Regions from separate parts of the Spirillospora sp. NPDC048824 genome, predicted to be linked through region 2. Evidence: predicted binding sites of a transcription regulator. Region 2 holds the regulator's gene; the other holds the start of a gene.
What was found. The regulator HrcA, encoded in region 2, represses chaperone genes, less so after heat shock. The targets are predictions, from matches to a motif close to TTGGCACTCTCNNNNNGAGAGTGCCAA.
Positions count from the first base shown of each region.

Region 1: groES (co-chaperone GroES) is a predicted target of HrcA. The motif match lies at 1,971-1,997, and genes of this name have one in related genera.

Region 1 is NZ_JBICUS010000007.1:75,428-79,145, reverse strand. Features, by position in the region: gene ACGFIS_RS15605 (hypothetical protein) at 1-26, opposite strand, end outside; gene ACGFIS_RS15600 (SAM-dependent methyltransferase) at 653-1,873, opposite strand; gene groES (co-chaperone GroES) at 2,116-2,427, shown strand; gene groL (chaperonin GroEL) at 2,513-3,718, shown strand, end outside.
Region 2 is NZ_JBICUS010000004.1:366,292-370,009, forward strand. Features, by position in the region: gene hemW (radical SAM family heme chaperone HemW) at 1-962, shown strand, start outside; gene ACGFIS_RS10780 (DUF3097 domain-containing protein) at 964-1,779, opposite strand; gene hrcA (heat-inducible transcriptional repressor HrcA) at 2,007-3,020, shown strand; gene dnaJ (molecular chaperone DnaJ) at 3,021-3,718, shown strand, end outside.

The sequences.
Region 1 (3,718 bases), on a different contig from region 2:
TGCAGGAAGTTGTGATTCGTTTCCACCCGATGCTCCTTCGTGTGCCGGCGCGAGAAATGACGCACGGCAATGAATCTCTGGAGACGCCACTGTAGTGCGTGTGGACAGTGCCTATAACGGGTAGCAGAGAACGTAGCGAGTTCTGTGGAATGCACCGGTTATCCGGCTGGGGCGGATAGCGAATGATCCCCCGGGCGCGCGGGAATTTACCGCTTCGCGGCCATCGGGGAAGATCGTGGGGATGTGCTCGGCGACCGGGGCTGGACGGGACGGTGTCCGCCCGGTGTTCTGTCCGTACATCTCGTCCAACATCGGCAGTTCGCGAACACGGAATGAATACGCGGCGGCCGACACGTGTGCACGGGACGTGATGCCCCCCGGCGGGAATCGGGCCATTTTGATGACGCATTCGGGGGTGCCGAAGTCCCCCTCGCTGAACCTGCCTTGGTGTTTCCGCCGCAGCCGCCTCCGGCGAAACGATTCACCGGCCGCGTCATGTCCTTGCCGGGTGCCCGCAATCCATGGTGACCGCAATGCCGGAAAGCGCGAATGATTTGCACGGCCGTGGCGCGTCGCCCGCTTCCGCTTGGCGTTGCCCCGCCGCGGGGAAGATCTTTGGACTCGATCCGCGCCCGGCCCCGCTCCGGGCGGGTCAGCCCCTCGGGACGGGGTGGGTCAGGAGGGCGACCGGGTCGCGTCCCACGCGGGTGAGCACCAGCGTCAGCCCGGGGGCGCCGCGGGCCGCGCGGCGCCCGGCGAAGCCCAGGTCGCGGCGCAGGCGGTCGACGTCGATCGCCGAGCCGCGCTTCTTCACGGTGAGCACCCCTGTGCCGCGGCGGCGCAGTTCCGCGCGCAGGCGCTTGACCGAGAACGGCAGGACGTCCTCGACCTCGTAGGCCGACGCGAACGGCGTGGGGCGCAGCTCGTCGGACGTGACGTACGCGATGTGCGGGTCGGCCAGCCCGCCGCCCACCTGGTCTGCGACCTCACCGACGAGATGGGCGCGGATCACGGCGCCGTCGGGCTCGTACAGGTAACGGCCCCAGGCGCGCACGTCCGGGTCGTCATGGCCTTGGGGAGTGAGCGTCCACATCTGCGGATCGAGGTCGGAGGAGAGCAGGGTGGCTCGGCGGCGCACGTCCCCGGAGAGCGCGCCGAGCCACAGGGCCGCTTCCTTGACATCGCCGCCGAGCGAGACCCACTCTGCTTCGGCGCCGTCCGGGACGGCCTCATGCGGTATCCCCGGCGCGACCTTCACGCAGGCGGTGGGTACCCGGCGGGCCAGATCCAGGACGACGTCGAGTGGCGGCTCATAGGAGCGGGGGTCGAAGACCCGGCCTCGTGCAGTGCGCCGCCCAGGATCGGCGAACAGCGCATCGAAGCCGTCCGGGTTCTCTTCGGTCGCGTCCCCCACGCGTACGGAGGCGAGGTCGTCCAGCCCCAGGGCGGTGATGTTCGCCTTGGCCACCTCAGCGGTCAGCGGGTCGAGTTCCACACCTTCTCCGGCGAGGCCCTTCCGCGCACGTGCGATGAGGTCCGCTCCTATCCCGCACCCCAGTTCCAGCACACGCGCGCCGGGAAGACGGTCGGCGAACCGCCGGGCACGGTGTGAGGCCACGCTGGCGCGGGTCGACTGCTCCAGCCCCGTCTGGGTGAAGTACATGCGGCGGGCGTCGTCACCGAACTTGGCCCGGGCCCGCTCACGCAGCCGCACCTGGGTGAGCGCCGCCGAGACGAGCGCGGGGTCGTGCCGTTCGCGTAGCCGGGACGCGGTCGTGAGCAGCGCGTCCTCGCTCACGTCCAGACCGGACGTCTCGCTGAGCAGCGCCTGGCCCGCCGGTGACTCCAAAGCTCGGAACGACGCGATGTCCATGGTGGGAAAGTTAGCTTCCGGTGAACGGGGAGCGGCAGGTGCCGTGTGCGCCCGTGTCCGTGTTGACGGGGTACCGGGCACGGAATAGTCTCCATGACTGGCACTCTCCTAGCTAGAGTGCCAACACAGCGACAAGGTCGGTCTGGCACCCGCGACGGCAGGCCGGTCCAGGGTCGCCTCTCTGTCACATGTGCTGGCCGGTCCACCGTGGCCGGCCGAGGACCAATCGAAGGGGAGGTCAGATCGTGACGACCGCCACCAAGGTTGTTCTCAAGCCGCTTGAGGACCGTATCGTCGTCCAGCCGCTTGAGGCCGAGACCACCACCGCGTCGGGCCTGGTGATTCCGGACACCGCCAAGGAGAAGCCCCAGGAGGGCACCGTCCTTGCCGTTGGCCCGGGTCGCGTCGACGACAAGGGCGAGCGCGTCCCCGTCGACGTCAAGGTCGGCGAGGTCGTGCTCTACAGCAAGTACGGCGGCACCGAAGTCAAGTACAACAACGAGGACTACCTCGTCCTCTCGGCCCGCGACGTGCTCGCGGTCATCGAGAAGTAATCACCGAGACGTGATGCACCCGCCCCGGTCGGCGCCGCCTTCAGCGGGGCTGCCGGGGCGGATCGCGTGAAAGAGGAGTATCCGCATGGCGAAGATCCTGGAATTCGAGGAGGACGCTCGCCGGGCTCTTGAGCGCGGCGTCAACGCTCTCGCGGACGCCGTCAAGGTGACGATCGGCCCGCGCGGCCGCAACGTCGTCATCGACAAGAAGTTCGGCGCGCCGACGATCACCAACGACGGCGTGACCATCGCCCGCGAGGTGGAGCTGGAGGACCCCTACGAGAACCTCGGGGCCCAGCTCGCCAAGGAAGTGGCGACCAAGACCAACGACATCGCGGGCGACGGCACCACCACGGCGACCGTCCTCGCGCAGGCGATGGTCCGCGAAGGCACCCGCAACGTGGCGGCCGGCGCCTCGCCGCTCTCGCTGAAGCGCGGGATCGACGCGGCCGCCCAGTACGTGTCCGACCAGCTCCTCAAGTCGGCCCGCGAGGTCGAGGAGAAGGGCGAGATCGCGCACGTGGCGACCATCTCCGCGCAGGACCCGCAGATCGGCGAGCTGATCGCGGAGTCGTTCGAGAAGGTCGGCAAGGACGGTGTCATCACCGTCGAGGAGGCCCACACGATGGGCCTGGAGCTGGAGTTCACCGAGGGCCTCCAGTTCGACAAGGGGTACCTGTCGCCGCACATGGTGACCGACCCCGAGCGCATGGAGGCCGTCCTGGAGGACGCCTACGTGCTCATCGTGGACGGCAAGATCTCCAACGTGCAGGAGTTCCTGCCGCTGGCGGAGAAGGTCGCCCAGACCAAGAAGCCGCTGCTCGTGGTGGCCGAGGACGTCGAGGGCGAGGCCCTGGCGCTGCTGGTCGCCAACAAGATCCGCGGCACGTTCACGTCCGTCGCGGTCAAGGCGCCGGGCTTCGGCGACCGACGCAAGGCGATGCTGGGCGACATGGCCACCCTGACTGGCGGCCAGGTCGTCAGCGAGGCCATCGGCCTCAAGCTCGACTCGATCGGGCTGGAGGACCTCGGCCGCGCCCGCCGGATCACGGTCACCAAGGACGCCACCACCGTCGTCGACGGTGAGGGCTCCGCGGACGAGATCACCGCGCGGATCAACCAGATCAAGGTGGAGATCGAGAACTCCGACTCCGACTGGGACCGCGAGAAGCTGCAGGAGCGGCTGGCCAAGCTGGCCGGCGGCGTCTGCGTGCTGCGCGTCGGCGCCGCCACCGAGGTGGAGCTGAAGGAGAAGAAGCACCGCCTCGAGGACGCCATCTCGGCGACCCGC
Region 2 (3,718 bases):
TGGATCTGCCCGTTGAGACGGTGTTCGTGGGCGGTGGTACACCGACCTTGCTGCCGGCGGACGATCTGGGGCGCGTCCTGGAAGTGATCGACGCCGAGTTCGGGCTTGCGCCGGGCGCGGAGGTCACCACGGAGGCGAATCCCGAATCCGTGGACGAGGCGTATGTGGCCCGGCTGCGGGACGTCGGGTTCACCCGGATCTCCTACGGCATGCAGAGCGCGCGCGAGCAGGTGCTGGCCGTTCTGGAACGCAGCCATACGCCGGGGCGCGTCCCGCAGGTCGTGGAGTGGACGCGTAAGGCGGGGTTCGAGCACGTCAATCTCGACCTCATCTACGGGACGCCGGGGGAGACCCACGACGACTGGAGAGCCTCGCTGGAGGCGGCCCTGGCCGCGGAACCCGACCACGTGTCGGCGTACGCGCTCATCGTCGAGGAGGGCACACGGCTGGCGGCGCAGGTGAGGCGGGGAGAGCTGACCGCGCCCGACGACGACGCCATGGCCGACCGCTACCTGATCGCCGACGAGATGCTGGGCGCGCACGGCCTGCACTGGTACGAGATCTCCAACTGGGCCGCCGACCCCGGCGCCGCCTGCCGGCACAACATGCTCTATTGGACGGGCGCGGACTGGTGGGGCGTCGGACCCGGCGCGCACAGCCACGTCGGCGGAACCCGGTGGTGGAACGTCAAGCATCCCGCCGCGTACGCCGCACGTCTCGCGGAGGGGACCACCCCGGCGCACGCCAGGGAGGTCCTGGGCGGGGACGACCGGCGCATCGAGCGGATCATGCTCGAACTGCGGCTCGCCCAGGGCTGCCCCGCCGGGCTGCTGGACGGCGGGGCCGTCCGGCGGGCCATCGGCGACGGGCTGGTCGAAGCCGCGCCGTACGAGGAGGGCCGCGTGGTGCTCACCCTGCGCGGACGCCTTCTGGCGGACGCGGTCGTCCGCGATCTGACCTGATTCAGGGGGCCGTGACGAAGTCGATGAGTTCCTCGACGCGGCCCAGCAGGGCGGGTTCCAGGTCCGTGTAGCTGCTGACCGAGCCCAGGATCCGCTTCCAGGCCGCGCCCGTGTCGTCACCCCAGCCGAGTTCGGCGACGACGCCGTCCTTCCAGGGGATGCCGCGGGGGATGCGCGGCCAGGCCCGGATGCCGACGGACGCGGGCTTGACCGCCTCCCAGATGTCGATGAACGGATGTCCGGTGACCAGGACGTGCGGGGAGGAGATCCGGGCGGCGATCCGGGATTCCTTGGAGCCCTCCACGAGATGGTCGACGAGGACCCCGAGGCGGCGCTCCTCGTCCGGGCCGAACTCCTCGACGATGGCGGGCAGGTCGTCCACGCCTTCGAGGTACTCCACGACGACGCCCTCGACCCGCAGGTCGTGCCCCCAGATCTTCTCGACCAGCTCGGCGTCGTGGACGCCCTCCACGTAGATGCGGCTCTCCTGCGCCACCTGGGCCCGCAGGCCCCCGACGGCGATCGAGCCGGACGCGGAACGCGCGGGCCCCCTGGGCGCGGCCTCGGGCCGCACGAGCGTCACGGGTTCGCCGTCGATGAGGAAGCCCGACTTCTCCAGCGGGAACACGCGCCGCTTGCCGAACCGGTCTTCGAGGGTGACGCCGAACTTGTCGCAGCCGACGACGGCGCCGCAGAAGCCGCTGCCGGGGTCCTCGGCGACCAGGCCGGGCTCCGCCGGGACCTCGGGGATCCGGCCCTTGCGGGGCCTGCGCCAGTCGCCTGCCAGCACGTCGTTTCCATATTTCTTACTCCGCACGGGTCCGCACATTAACCCGGTCGGACGCCCGCGCGCCGTCGTCCCTCGTCCCTCGGCGTGGCGGCGCCGTCCGATACGGGTAGGATCGCGCAGCCGTACGGGGGGTGTGCTCGGGCACTCCAGAGCGCCCCCGCGGGTCGTACACTTGGCACTCGGGAGTTATGAGTGCCAGCAACGCGGGGGCGGACGATCGGGGGCCCATGGACGGGGACGAAGGAGGTGACACGGTGCTGGACGACCGGAAACTCGCGGTCCTGCGCGCCATAGTCGAGGACTATGTCTCCACCAATGAGCCGGTGGGGTCCAAGGCGCTCGTGGACCGGCACAACCTCGGCGTGTCCTCCGCCACCATCCGCAACGACATGGCGGTGCTGGAGGAGCAGGGGTACATCGCCCAGCCGCACACCAGCGCCGGGCGCGTCCCCACCGACAAGGGCTACCGGCTGTTCGTCGACCGGCTGTCCACGATCAAGCCGCTGTCGGTCGCCGAGCGCCGCGCGATCGAGACGTTCCTGTCCGGCGCCTACGACCTCGACGACGTCGTCGGCCGGACGGTGCGGCTGCTCGCGCAGCTCACCCGGCAGGTCGCCGTCGTGCAGTACCCGTCGCTGACCCGCTCGTCGGTGCGGCACGTCGAACTGGTGCCCGTCGCCGAGGGCCGGCTGCTGCTCGTCCTGATCACGAACACCGGGCGGGTGGAGCAGCGGGTCATCGAGACCAGCGGCACCGTCTCCGAGGAATCGATCGGGCACCTGCGGGCGTTGCTCAACACGTGCCTGGACGGGCTCGGCCTCGGCGACGTCCCGACCGCGGTGGCGGACCTGCCCGAGAAGGTGGTCCAGGCGGACCGGCCGCTCGCGGCGGCGGTGCTGTCGGTGCTCCTGGAGACGCTCGTCGAAAAGCATGAAGAGAAGATCGTCTTCGCCGGTGCGGCCAACCTCGCCGCCGTGGACTTCTCGCCCAGCCTGCGGGAGGTTCTCGTCGCGCTCGAGGAGCAGGTCATCCTGATGCGGCTGCTCGGCGAGACCGGCGATTCCTCTACAGTTACGGTGCGGATCGGCACCGAGAACCCCGACCTGGGGCTCCGATCGACTTCGGTCGTCGCCGCCGACTACGGCGTGGGCGACCTCACACTGGCCCGGCTGGGTGTGCTCGGGCCTACACGCATGGATTACCCCAGCACGATGGGAGCGGTACGGGCAGTGGCACGCTACGTGGGACAGATCCTGGCGGGGTCGTAAGTGGCCAACGACTACTACGCGACCCTGGGCGTCCGGCGGGACGCCAGCGCCGACGAGGTCAAGAAGGCCTACCGCCGGCTCGCACGGGAACTCCACCCGGACGTCAACCCGGATCCGGAGACCCAGGACAGGTTCAAAGAGATCACCCAGGCGTACGAGGTGCTCTCCGACCCGAAGAAGCGCGAGATGTACGACCTCGGCGCGGACCCGTTCGCGTCCGCGTCCGCGGGCGGCGCCGGGGGATTCGGCGGCGCCGGGTTCCCGTTCAGCGACATCATGGACGCCTTCTTCGGCACGGCGGCCTCCCGGGGCCCGAGGTCGCGGGCGCGGCGCGGCCGCAACGCGACGCTGCGGGTGGAGCTCGACCTGAGCGAGACGGCGTTCGGCACGACCCGCGAGCTGTCCATCGACACCGCGGTCGCCTGCACGGCCTGCGAGGGGTCGGGCTGCGCGCCCGGCACCCACCCGGACACGTGTGAGACGTGCCACGGGCGCGGCGAGGTGCAGCAGGTGCAGCGCTCGTTCCTCGGCCAGGTCATGACGGCCCGGCCGTGCCCGGCGTGCGGCGGGTTCGGCTCGGTGATCCGCAACCCGTGCACGGAGTGCTCGGGCGACGGACGGGTCCGCACCCGGCGCACCGTCAAGGTCAAGATCCCGGCCGGTGTGGAGAACGGCATCCACATCCAGCTCGCCGGCGA